DNA from 2 places in the Faecalicoccus sp. LCP19S3_E2 genome. Region 1 is predicted to be linked to the other one. Evidence: predicted binding sites of a transcription regulator. Region 1 holds the regulator's gene; the other holds the start of a gene.
The links. The regulator Rex, encoded in region 1, represses fermentation and respiration genes when NADH is low (regulators of the CRP and FNR family bind a similar motif). The targets are predictions, from matches to a motif close to GTGAANNNNTTCAC.
Positions count from the first base shown of each region.

Region 2: the regulator Rex is predicted to act here: its motif matches at 4,296-4,309, upstream of ACTQX6_RS04135 (acetyl-CoA C-acetyltransferase).

Region 1 is NZ_JBQKEP010000005.1:88,447-94,674, forward strand. Features, by position in the region: gene whiA (DNA-binding protein WhiA) at 1-746, shown strand, start outside; gene ACTQX6_RS06290 (hypothetical protein) at 739-1,269, shown strand; gene ACTQX6_RS06295 (ZIP family metal transporter) at 1,280-2,062, shown strand; gene ACTQX6_RS06300 (NusG domain II-containing protein) at 2,066-2,428, shown strand; gene ACTQX6_RS06305 (Gx transporter family protein) at 2,425-2,928, shown strand; gene ACTQX6_RS06310 (TIGR03905 family TSCPD domain-containing protein) at 2,925-3,179, shown strand; gene ACTQX6_RS06315 (hypothetical protein) at 3,172-3,801, shown strand; gene ACTQX6_RS06320 (redox-sensing transcriptional repressor Rex) at 3,866-4,504, shown strand; gene asnS (asparagine--tRNA ligase) at 4,721-6,079, shown strand; gene ACTQX6_RS06330 (polysaccharide deacetylase family protein) at 6,212-6,228, shown strand, end outside.
Region 2 is NZ_JBQKEP010000003.1:162,107-168,334, reverse strand. Features, by position in the region: gene ACTQX6_RS04160 (enoyl-CoA hydratase-related protein) at 1-260, opposite strand, end outside; gene ACTQX6_RS04155 (3-hydroxyacyl-CoA dehydrogenase family protein) at 329-1,165, opposite strand; gene ACTQX6_RS04150 (electron transfer flavoprotein subunit alpha/FixB family protein) at 1,179-2,207, opposite strand; gene ACTQX6_RS04145 (electron transfer flavoprotein subunit beta/FixA family protein) at 2,223-3,014, opposite strand; gene ACTQX6_RS04140 (acyl-CoA dehydrogenase) at 3,032-4,171, opposite strand; gene ACTQX6_RS04135 (acetyl-CoA C-acetyltransferase) at 4,444-5,649, shown strand; gene ACTQX6_RS04130 (M42 family metallopeptidase) at 5,685-6,228, opposite strand, start outside.

The DNA of each region.
Region 1 (6,228 bases):
ATCCTCGTCTTTCTGTTCTGAGAAAAATGCAGTTAAAAAAGAACAATGTCTATCGTATTCAAGTCTATGACAAGGCGCAGACAATTCTCTCGGATCTAAAGATTTTGACGGAAAGTGGCCTGCATTTTGCACCACCGATCCAATATACACGTTCAGAGAAAAACGCTCGTGCCTATCTTCAGGGATGTTTTTTAGCCGGTGGCAGCATCAACGATCCTAAAACGACAAATTATCATTGTGAGATCAGTACACATGAAGAACAGATGGCCCAAAGCATACAAAAGATGATGCAGCGATTTTATTTGCCGGCCAAGACCATACGCCGAAAGAATGCGTATATCGTCTATCTAAAAGCCGGTGACAAGATTGCCGATTTCTTAAAACTCTGTAACGCATCCCAGGCTTTGTTTGACTTTGAGGATTCACGAATTCAGCGTGATTTCTACAACAATTTAAAGCGTTTGGATAATTGCGAGCTGGCCAATGAAATGAAGGCGTTAAAAGCAGGAAAAAAACAGTTGGATTATATATATGCATTGGAACAAAATGAGAATAAGGTTGAGATTTCTTCCAAGATACGGCATGTGATGGAAATACGGAAGAAGTTCCCGGAAGCCAGCATGAATGAGCTGTGTGAACAATGTTATCTGGCGTATGGTGAGATCATTTCCAAATCGGGGATGAAGCATCGTCTGGGAAAAATCAAAGAAATGGCAAAGCCGTTTTTGGAGGATGCAGATGCGTAAACTAGGATGGATTATGATGTGTCTGTTGGTATTGACGGGTTGTTCTGGTCCCGCACTGCAAAGACAGACATTTACGGTTGAATTAGGGCAGGATATTTATGCCAATGCGGCCTTATATATTAAGAATGCGCAAAATTATCCAACGGATGACTGGGAAGTGGAGGCCAAAAGCTCCGGTGTTGTGAAGGCACAAAATCGTTTTACTTCCGAGAATATGGATTATCTGGTGGTTGGAGTGTATGATTTTGTGATCCATGCGGGAAATCGGGATATCGATTTTTCCATTTCCGTAAAAGATACGCAACCGCCAACGATATTATCCTGTCCGACAGAAATCGATATTTCGGCAGGACAAAGCATAGATTGGTCGGCTTATATCAAAGCCAGTGATTTAAGTGGAGTTTCATTTTCAACGACATCGGATTTTAATGCTTCAGCTGCCGGATCGCAGGATGTATCAGTACGCGTATCCGATCGTTTTGGCAATGCGGTAACACGAGAAGTCCATGTCAATGTAACATAAGGAGATAGAGATGTATTTAGAAATGTTTTTAGGATTGGTAATTCCTTTTTTGGGAACGATGTTGGGAGCAGCGGTCGTTTTCTTCTTAAAAAAAGGTGTGCCGCCACTGGTTGAAAAATTTATGCTTGGCTTTGCGGCAGGTGTTATGATCGCAGCCAGTGTCTTCAGCTTATTATTGCCGGCGATGGAAGAAGTCGAACGTTTACATCAAAACAGCTGGCTGGTGACATCTGTTGGCTTTTTGTTGGGAATCTTCTTTTTATTGGTGTTAGATGAAGTAATACCGCATATACATGTAGATTCGGATCAGGAAGAAGGAATCCATACTTCCTGGAAGAAAACTACAAAGCTATTCTTTGCGATGACATTGCATAATATTCCCGAAGGGATGTCATTAGGCATCGTTTTTGCCGGATTATACAGTGCCAATACGGCCTTGACCATTGAAGGGGCTTTGGCACTTTCTATGGGAATTGCCATTCAAAACTTTCCGGAAGGAGCCGTTATATCTTTGCCGTTACATTCACAGGGAATGTCCAGGATGAAATCATTTCTTTTAGGAACCGCTTCGGGCATCGTAGAACCGATTGGTGCGTTTTTGACGATCTTGTTTTCGGCGGTCTTGCAGCCGGTTTTGCCCTGGTTGTTAGCGTTTGCGGCCGGAGCTATGGTCTATGTCTGTGTAGAGGAGCTGATTCCGCAATCCCAGCACGGGCAGCATTCGAATATTGCCACGATTGCCTTTGCGATTGGTTTTGCCTGCATGATGATCCTGGATACGGCTTTGGGGTAGAATATGAAACTGACAAAAGCCGATCGTATCTTGATCGTGATCTTGATGTTGATATCCCTTTCAAGCCTTTTCTTTTTATTGGGACATACGACACAAGCCAACAGGGCGGATGTGTATGTCAAGGAAGAAAAGGTTTTATCAATTGACTTAAATCAGGATGGACAATATAGCGTAGAGGGAACCAATGGCAAAGTCAACATCGAAGTAAAAGACCATGCGGTACGTGTAACACAGGAAAACAGTCCGCATCATCTTTGTTCTAAACAAGGCTTTGTTTCGGATTCAAATGTGCCGATCGTATGCCTGCCCAATGAGACAGTCATTCAAATCGAAGGTGACACAAAGGAAGACACGGTGATACAATGAAAACAGAAAAAATTGTAGAGTTATCCTTTTTGTGTGCTATTGGGATTGTTTTACAGATACTGGAAAGCTTTTTGCCTACCTCCTGGATCATTCCCGGATTCAAGATCGGGTTTGCCAATATCACGGCTTTGTTTGTATTAAAGATGTACGGTATCCAATCAATGTGGTTAGTCAGTGCCATGCGGGTTTTTCTGGCAAGTCTTTTACAGGGAACTTTGTTTTCGGTTTCTTTCTGGCTGTCGGCAAGCGGCGCTTTTCTGGCATTATGCGCTATGAGCATTGGCTATAAAACCGGTTGGTTTTCCATTTTAGGAATCAGTGTTCTAGGTGCGGCCTTTCACAGCATTGGCCAGGTTTTGATGGTGACATGGATCTATCAACAGTTTTTTATGCAGTTGTTTTTGCCGGTTTTACTGGCATTGTCTATTGTAAGTGGCTTATGCATCGGCGCTTTGAGCCAGCTTATGATGAATCGATGGAAAGGAAGAAAAAGTATATGATGTTTGTTTATAAACCACAAGGTGTATGTTCTCGTGAATTTCATTTTGAGATTCAAGATGGCGTAATCCAGTCTTTTGAAGCCATTGGCGGATGCAATGGCAATTTGAAAGGAATCGGACGTCTGTTAAAGGGAAGAGATGTAAAGGAAGTCATGGAGGATCTGGAAGGAGTAACTTGTGGCATAAAGAGCACATCATGTCCGGATCAGATTTCTAAAGCTTTGCAGGCGTATGTAAAAGAAAATGGCTGATTATTTTTTAGGGGCTTTAAAAGCGCTGGAAAGACGCTCTAAAGATAATGTACTGATCTTTTCAGACGTCTTGACAGAGCGTTTGGATGCTTTGGTAGAATCAATGATCTATCAAAAGATTTCCGATAACGATTATTTAAAGACATTGGAGCTGTACTATAAAAAATACCAACGGTTTGAAAACCATAAAGGCATGTACTTTTGTATCCTTCGCATGCAGCAGATCATGCAGTTAAAAAATGAACGAAAAAGACAAGAGAACTGGCGTTATCTGGAGTTTACATCGGATGGGGATAGCGAGGTACAAGAATTTTTAAAAGCTCATAAATCGTATTATCAAAATGTGGTATATGAATATACGCGGGTATTTTTATTGATTTTACTGACTGTTACGATTGCCATTTTAGTTCTCAGTGTTCTGGTCTTGCAAGTTCCGTTTTTGATCGGATGGCTGGTATCTATCGCCTTTTATGGAGGTGTATTGTTTTTTGGTAAACAAAAAGGAATCGGCTTCCTGATGGAGAAACAGATTCAAAAACTGTATCCTGATTTAGATACGCTCTGTCAAAGATTGGATCGTTGTGTCATGAAGAAACAAAAGAAGCGAAAGAAAATTTTCTAAAAGACTTGTTAACATCTTCACAAAGCATAAAAAAATGCTAAAATACTTGTAGGAGTGATTAGACATGGCGACTAAAAAAGTACCAAAAGCGACCTTGCAGAGATATCCGTTATATTTAAAAGCACTGCGCCGTCTAAAAAAGAATGGCGTACAAAGAATCATGTCCAAAGAATTATCAACGTTTGTAGATATCGAATCCACAACGATTCGTAGAGATTTTTCCTTTTTAGGGAATTTGGGGAAACAAGGATATGGTTATGATGTAGATCGACTGATAGAGATTTTTAATGCGGAGCTTGGAGTCGATTTTGATGAAAAGATCATTTTGGTGGGAGCCGGTAACTTAGGGCGGGCCTTGATGAATTATAATAAATGGGATCATGTGGTTGGAGAAATTGCCTGCGCCTTTGATATGGATGAAACCAAAGCCGGAGTCCAGTTTGGTGTACAGATTTATCCAATGACACAATTAGAAGAAAAAATTCCGGAAGGCTGTCATATTGCCATTTTGACGATTTCCCATATGATACAGGAAACGGTAGATCGTTTGGTGGCTTGTGGCATTACCGGACTTGTGGATTTTACCCATGAACATTTTCTGGTGCCAAAAGGGGTTGCCGTGAAAGTTGTGGATGTGGTATCATCAATTCAAGAGTTGGTTTTTATCACCAATTCCATGGATACAAAGGCTAAGAAACAGTAGTTGCCATAAGTGATGCGTCAAAAGAGAGTTCTGTATGGTGAAAAAGAACCGATAGCTTATAAGCACAAACAACTGCGGAGCCGGGCTGGAGAAATAGCAGTAGTCAGCCTCGTTGGAGTGCGTTAATCTCAAGAGGGCTTTTTTGAAACAGGATGGTACCGCGGTTATATATCGTTCCTAACGGGACGATTTTTTTATTTTACAGGAGGAGAAAAGATGTTAGTCAAAAAGTTAAAAGAAGATTTTCAGAGTTTTGATGGACAAGATATCACATTGCAGGGATGGGTTAGAACCAATCGAAATTCGAAAGCTTTAGGATTTATCGAACTGAATGATGGTTCCTGCTTTGGCAATGTACAAGTTGTCTATTATCAGGAAAGTACAAAAAATTATGAAGCGATCAGTAAGATCACATTAGGCTCTGCGATTGAAGTTAAAGGAAAGCTGGTGTGTACACCGGATTCCAAACAACCTTTTGAAATCCAGGCTGAATCGATCGAAGTGCTTGGCTTAAGTGATCATGACTATCCTCTGCAGAAGAAGCGCCACAGCTTTGAGTATATGCGTGAGATTCCTCATGTACGTCCTCGTGCCAATACCTATTATGCGATCTTCCGCTTGCGCAGTGTTTTGTCCATGGCCATTCATACATTCTTTCAGGATAGAGGATTTGTCTATGTGCATACACCAATCATTACCGGTAACGATGCCGAAGGTGCCGGCGAATGTTTTACGGTCACAACTAGAGAAGATAATAAGTACGAGGAAGACTTCTTTGGCAAACATGCACAGTTGACCGTTTCCGGACAGCTTCACGTCGAACCATTTGCCTTGACGTATCGTAACGTTTATACCTTTGGGCCTACATTCCGGGCGGAAAACTCAAATACAACACGACATGCCAGTGAATTCTGGATGATCGAATCGGAACTTGCTTTTGCGGATCTAAGCGATAATATGGACTGCATTGAAGAAATGATCAAGTATTGTATCAATTATTGTCTGGAGCATGCACCGGAAGAAATGGCTTTTTTTGAAAAGATGATCGACAAAGATTGTATCAAACGAATCAAAGCTGTTGCCGCTTCCCACTTTAAACGTATGACTTATACCGAAGCCATTGAACATTTGGAAAAGGCCAAAGACCAGTTTGAAAATAAAAACATATACTGGGGTATGGATCTGCAAAGTGAACATGAACGCTATATCTGCGAAAAGGTTGTCAACGGACCGGTCTTCCTGATTGATTATCCAAAAGATATCAAAGCCTTCTATATGCGTGTCAACGAGGATCAAAAGACTGTGGCTGCCTGTGATTTACTGGTGCCGTATGTTGGAGAACTGGTTGGCGGCTCACAACGTGAAGAACGATATGATGTATTGGTAGAGAAATTAAAAGAATTAAATATCTCACAGGAACCTCTACAATGGTATTTGGATCTTCGTCGTTTCGGCGGCTGCAAACACAGTGGATTTGGATTAGGATTTGATCGTATGTTGATGTATTTAAGCGGTATCCAAAACATCCGTGATGTAGAACCATATCCACGTACACCACGAAATCTTATTTTCTAAAGAGTCGAAAGACTCTTTTATTTTGCGAATCAAGAAATTCGTACAAATAGTTTATGAATCTAAATAATTTAATAACCTTTCTATTTTCGGTTTACTATTGTATAATAAGAATATCGATGGAAGGAATAGATTATGAAGAAACAACCGCG
Region 2 (6,228 bases), on a different contig from region 1:
ATCTTATTTCCGTAAGCACCATATTCAGCTGCTTCTTCTACTGTTTTATCTTTCATTTCTGCAATATCAGCACCGGCTACAAAGCTTTTAGATCCGGCACCGGTAATAACGGCACAATAAGTATCTTTATCGGCTTCTACGGTATTGACAGCTTCTTCCAAGTCTTTTAAAACGGCAGTGCTCAATGCGTTTAATGCTTTTTCACGATTGATCGTAATGATCGATACATGTCCTTGTTTTTCTAAAATTACATTTTCCATGATAGTATCCTCTCTTTTGAAAAAAAGGCGAAACCAGAAACGGTTCGCCTTATCGGTTCAAGTAAATATTAATACTTGTAGAAACCTTCTCCAGTCTTACGTCCTAATTTACCGGCACGTACCATTTTTCTCAACAAGGTGCTGGCACGGTATTTAGAATCTCCTGTTTCATGATACAGAACGTCCATGATTGCTTCAACGATATCCAAACCGATCAGATCGCCTAAAGCCAAAGGTCCCATTGGATGGTTAGCGCCTAACTGCATTGCTGTATCAATGTCGCTGGCAGAAGCAATTCCTTCCTGAAGGATGAAAGTTGCTTCATTGATCATTGGAACTAAGATACGGTTTACGACAAATCCAGGTCCTTCATTGACTTCAACCGGTGTTTTTCCGATTGCCTTAGAGATTTCGATGACTTTGTCTTTTACTTCAGCCGGTGTATTAGCACCAGAGATAACTTCGACTAATTTCATACGATCTGCCGGATTGAAGAAATGCATACCAATTACCGGATGTTTGATACCATTGGCAATTTCTGTAATGCTTAAGCTAGATGTGTTAGAACCGAAGATGCAGTCGTCTTTTACGATTTCATCCAATTTTGTGAACAATTCTTTTTTCACATCCATAACTTCCAATACAGCTTCAACGATCAAATCTGAATCAGCCAGATCAGCATATTCCCCAGCTTTCAGGTTTGCTTTGGCAGCATCGGCAGCTTCCTGAGAGATTTTTCCTTTTGTGACTAATTTGTCTTTAGAAGCAAAAATCTTGTTGACACCATTCTGTGCCCATTCCAGTTTCACATCGACTACAGTTACCTGGTTTCCAGCTGTCGCAAACGCATTTGCGATACCTTGTCCCATTGTACCGGCGCCGACTACACCTACTTTTAATGTCATGTTGAATTCCTCCTTAAGCAGCTTTTGCTTTTTTGATTTCTTCTACTAACAAAGGTAATACTTCGTTGACATCACCGACAAATCCCATATTGGCAATCGTAAAGATTTCAGCCTGAGGATCACGGTTGATGGCGATGATCATATCGGATTTTTCCATTCCGGCTACGTGCTGAACGGCTCCGGAAATTCCACAAGCGATATATAAGCTTGGACGAACCGTCTTACCAGTCTGACCAACCTGTAAAGCTTTATCCATGTATCCATCTTCTACTACGGCACGAGTTGCACAAACAACACCATCTAATTCTTTAGCACAGGCTTCTACCAAATCCAGACATCCTTCCGCACCACGTCCGGCACCAACAAGAATGTTAGCTTTTGTGATATCTACACCTTCAACGATTTTTTCTACAACTTTATCGATGGTAACTTCTGGTTCCGTTGTTTCCCATTTTGGAGCAAATGATACAACTTCTCCTGTACGGCTTGCATCAGCCGGAGCCATATCAAATACTTTTGGTCGAATTGTAGCCATCTGTGGACGAGTGTCCGGACAAACGATGGTACCAAACAAGTTTCCACCAAATGTTGGACGAGTTACCAACAATAAAGCTTCTCCGTCTTTTGCCTTTTCTGTATCGATTTCGATCTTAGTAGCATCGGCTGTAAGACCGGCATTGATACGAGCCGCAACACGTGGAGCCAAATCACGTCCTAATACAGTAGCTCCTGTCAAGAAAGAATCTGGTTTAAATTCTTTGATGATCTGTGTTAATGCATCTGTATAGAACTGTGTAGAGTAATCTTTTAATAATTCGTCATCAACAACGATAACTTTATCAGCACCATGTGCAATGACATCCTGTGCTTTATCTGTAATATTTGAACCTAACAGAACACCGACAACCTGATATCCCATTTCCGGAATGCTGGCAACTAATTTTCTAGCTTCGGAAATTAATTCGTAACCAACTTCGGCAACGGTTCCATTTTTCTGTTCAACAAATACATAAATGTCTTTGTATCCTTCAAATTTTGCCATTTTGTGTTCCCCTTCCTACTTCGTGATCAATTGCTTTTCTTTCAATGTTTTAGCAATCAATTCTGCAGTTTCCTGTGCAGACAGTTCATATGTTTTTGTTTCAGCGCTGACTTCTTTTGTGAATGTCGCATGAACCTTAGTTGGAGAACCAGCTAAACCAACAACGGAAAGATCCAGATCTAAATCATCAAATGTCATGATGTTTACCGGTTTGTCAAAAGAATCTACGATATCAACGCAGTTCATATAACGAGGTTTGTTCATTCCGGATAGTGTAGTTAATACACAAGGCATCTTAGAAGTTAAGATTTGTTCTTCTTCTTCCAGGGCTTTTTTAACCGTAATTTTTTCCGGTGTCAGTTCAATGATCTGATCAACATATGTGATCTGAGGCAATCCTAAACGTTCAGCTGTCTGTGGACCAACCTGAGCTGTATCACCATCGATAGCCTGACGTCCGGCAATGATCAAATCAAATCCGATTTTCTTTAAAGCAGCGGCCAAAGTACGGCTTGTAGCACAAGTATCGGCACCACCCAAACGACGGTCAGTGATCAAATATGCATCATCTGCTCCACGGGCGATTGTTTCCTGCAGCATGCCTTTTGCCTGCGGAGGACCCATAGATACAACAGTTACTTTTACATCCGGATTGGCATCTTTTAATTCCAATGCAGCTTCCAAACCAGCTAGATCATCGGGGTTGATGATACTTGGAACGCCATCACGAACCAATGTACCAGTCTTTTTATCTACTGTAATTTCAGTAGAATCTGGTACCTGTTTTACTAGAACGACAATTTTCATATTTCAACAATTCCTTTCTAACGTAATACCGCACCAGAAATTACCATACGCTGTACTTCAGAAGTACCTTCGTAGATTTCGGTAATCTTTGCATCACGGAACATTCTTTCAACTGGTAAATCACGTGTATAACCATATCCACCCATCAACTGGATTGCTTTGGTTGTAACTTCCATCGCAACTTCAGCGGCAAATAATTTTGCTTCGGCAGCTAATACCGTATATTTTTCACCATTTTCTTTTGCCATGGCAGCGCGATAAACCAACAGACGAGCTGCATCAGTTTTGCACTGCATATCGGCTAACTGGAATTGTGTATTCTGGAATTTAGAGATCGGACGACCGAACTGTTTACGAGCTTTTACATAAGGAACAACTTCATCGATAGCTCCCTGGGCAATACCTAAAGCCTGCGCTGCGATACCGATACGTCCACCATCCAGTGTCATCATCGCAATCTTGAAGCCCTGTCCTTCTTTTCCTAATAAGTTCTCTACCGGAATCTCTACATTATTGAAGATCAGTTCGCTTGTGGCAGAACCGCGGATTCCCAATTTCTTTTCGTGAAGACCAAAAGTGAATCCCGGCATTCCTTTTTCAACGATAAAAGCAGAAATACCATGTGTTCCTTTTGATTTGTCTGTCATCGCAAAGATAATATAAACATCAGCTTCTCCGGCATTTGTGATAAAGATCTTTGTACCGTTCAATACATAATGATCTCCCTTTAATACAGCCGTAGTTTGCTGACCAGCTGCATCGGTACCGGCATTTGGTTCTGTCAAACCAAAGGCTGCTAATTTCTTACCTGTACACAGATCCGGTAAATATTTCTGTTTCTGTGCTTTAGTACCAAACTGAGCGATTGGCCATGTACCTAAAGATGTGTGGGCACTTAATACAACACCTGTTGTTGCACAAGTTTTAGAAAGCTCTTCAACGGCCAAAATGTATGACAAATAGTCAGCTCCGGCACCACCATATTCACGTGGATACGGAATTCCCAACATTTTTGCCTGACGCATAACTTCAACGCTTTCCTTAGGGAAACGTTCGTTTTCGTCAACATCCGCTGCGTTTTCTTTAACTTCGTTTTGCGCAACTTCTCTGAACAACTTCTGCATCATTTTTTGTTGTTCTGTTAAATTGAAATCCATAGATGAAGTTCTCCTTTCTTTCTTTGAACCATTCGACTTTTGGATATCGTAAGCATGAAAAAAGTTTCAAAACTTCTCATACATGTTTATTGTACAAAGTTATAATCTTTCCGTCAATAAGTTTGTGCAAAAATTAACAAGTTATTTTTAGTCACTTTTTCACGAGTAATATTAACTTATTATTTTTTTCACAAGTTTGTTGACATCCCCTCTGAATTGGATTATCCTATGCGTGACAAGTCTCTTATACGAGCAGAAAGGAAGATAAAATAATGAGAAAAGCTTATATCGTAGCTGCCAAACGAAGTGCTGTAGGAACCTTCATGGGTTCTTTGACCGATGTTGATGTTGCCGATTTTGGCGCTACTGTCCTCAAGGAAACCATTGCCCAGGCCGGTATTGATCCTAAAAACTTAGATGAAGTTTTGATCGGTAACGTTATCGCCGCCGGTTTAGGACAAAACATCGCCCGTCATGTGGCCTTTAATGCCGGTGTACCGGTAGAAGTATGCGCCCAGACTATCAACATGTTATGTGGATCTGGTTTAAAAGCCGTTATGGAAGCCTGCCTTCGCATTCAGGCTAACTTTGGAGATCTTTATGTAGCCGGTGGTGTTGAATCCATGACTCGCGCCCCTTTCCTAACTCCATATACCATTCGTAAAGGTGTAAAAAGCGGAAACATGACATTGATCGACTCTATGCTGCACGATGGTTTAACGGACGCCATGTATGGAATTCATATGGGTGTTACCGCCGATAACATTGCCAAAAAGTATAACATTTCTCGTGAAGCCCAGGATGAATTTGCCCTGACCAGCCAAGAAAAGGCATTGGCAGCAATCGAATCCGGACGCTTCAAAGATGAAATCGTTCCAATTACTTATCGTACAAGAAAAGGTGAAGTCACTTTTGATACCGATGAACATCCACGTCATACCAGTATGGAAAAACTGGCAAAATTAAAACCTGCTTTCTCCAAAGATGGGACAGTTACAGCCGGTAATGCTTCTGGTATCAACGATGGAGCCAGCTTTACGATCGTAGCCAGCGAAGATGCCGTTAAAAAATACAATTTAAAACCAATTGCTGAAATCGTTGGTTTTGGACAAGGTGGTGTAGATCCACGCGTAATGGGATTAGGTCCTACCCCAGCTATTTTAAACGCTTTAAAATATGCTGATCTTTCCATCAATGACATGGAATTGGTTGAGTTAAACGAAGCCTTCGCCGCTCAATCTTTAGGTGTAATTCATGAATTAGAAGAAGCAACCGGTATGGATCGCGAAGAATTCTTAAAGAAAACTAACGTCAATGGTGGTGCCATTGCCTTGGGACATCCAGTTGGAGCCAGTGGTAACCGTATCTTAGTTACACTTTTATATGAAATGAAAAAACGTGGTTTGAAGACCGGTCTTGCCTCTTTATGTATCGGTGGTGGACAAGGTGCTGCCGTTATCGTAAAGATGTGCGATTAATTATTCAATCAAAAAACGAGTAGAGTGCAAATACCCTACTCGTTTTCCTTTGTGATATAGCTCATAATCAACTCAACTGTATTTTCCAAAGCCTTATAATGTGTTCTTTCCATACCATGGGAAGCTTGTACTCCAGGGCCAATCAATGCCCCTTTGATATTATTTCCTCCTTTTAAGGCGGCAGACACATCACTGCCATACATCGGATAAATATCAACGGCATAACTTAACTGTTTTTCTTTAGCCAGGCGAATCAGATCACTTGTCATTTGGTAATCATAAGGGCCGCTGCTGTCCTTAGCACAAATGCTGACATCGTATTCTGTACAAGCCAGGTCTAAACCGATACATCCCATATCGACTGCCAACATAGAATCTATCTCATCCGGCAAGGCAGAAGCGCCATGGCCTACCTCTTCATACGTGCTAAACAAAAAGATCAGATTTGTAGAAGGCTTGATATTTTCATCCTTTAATGTTTTCAAAGCCGAAAACAAGCAGGCACAACTGATCTTATCGTCTAAGAATCGTGACTTGATAAATCCACTTTCGGTAACAGTTGTCTTTGGATCAATGGCG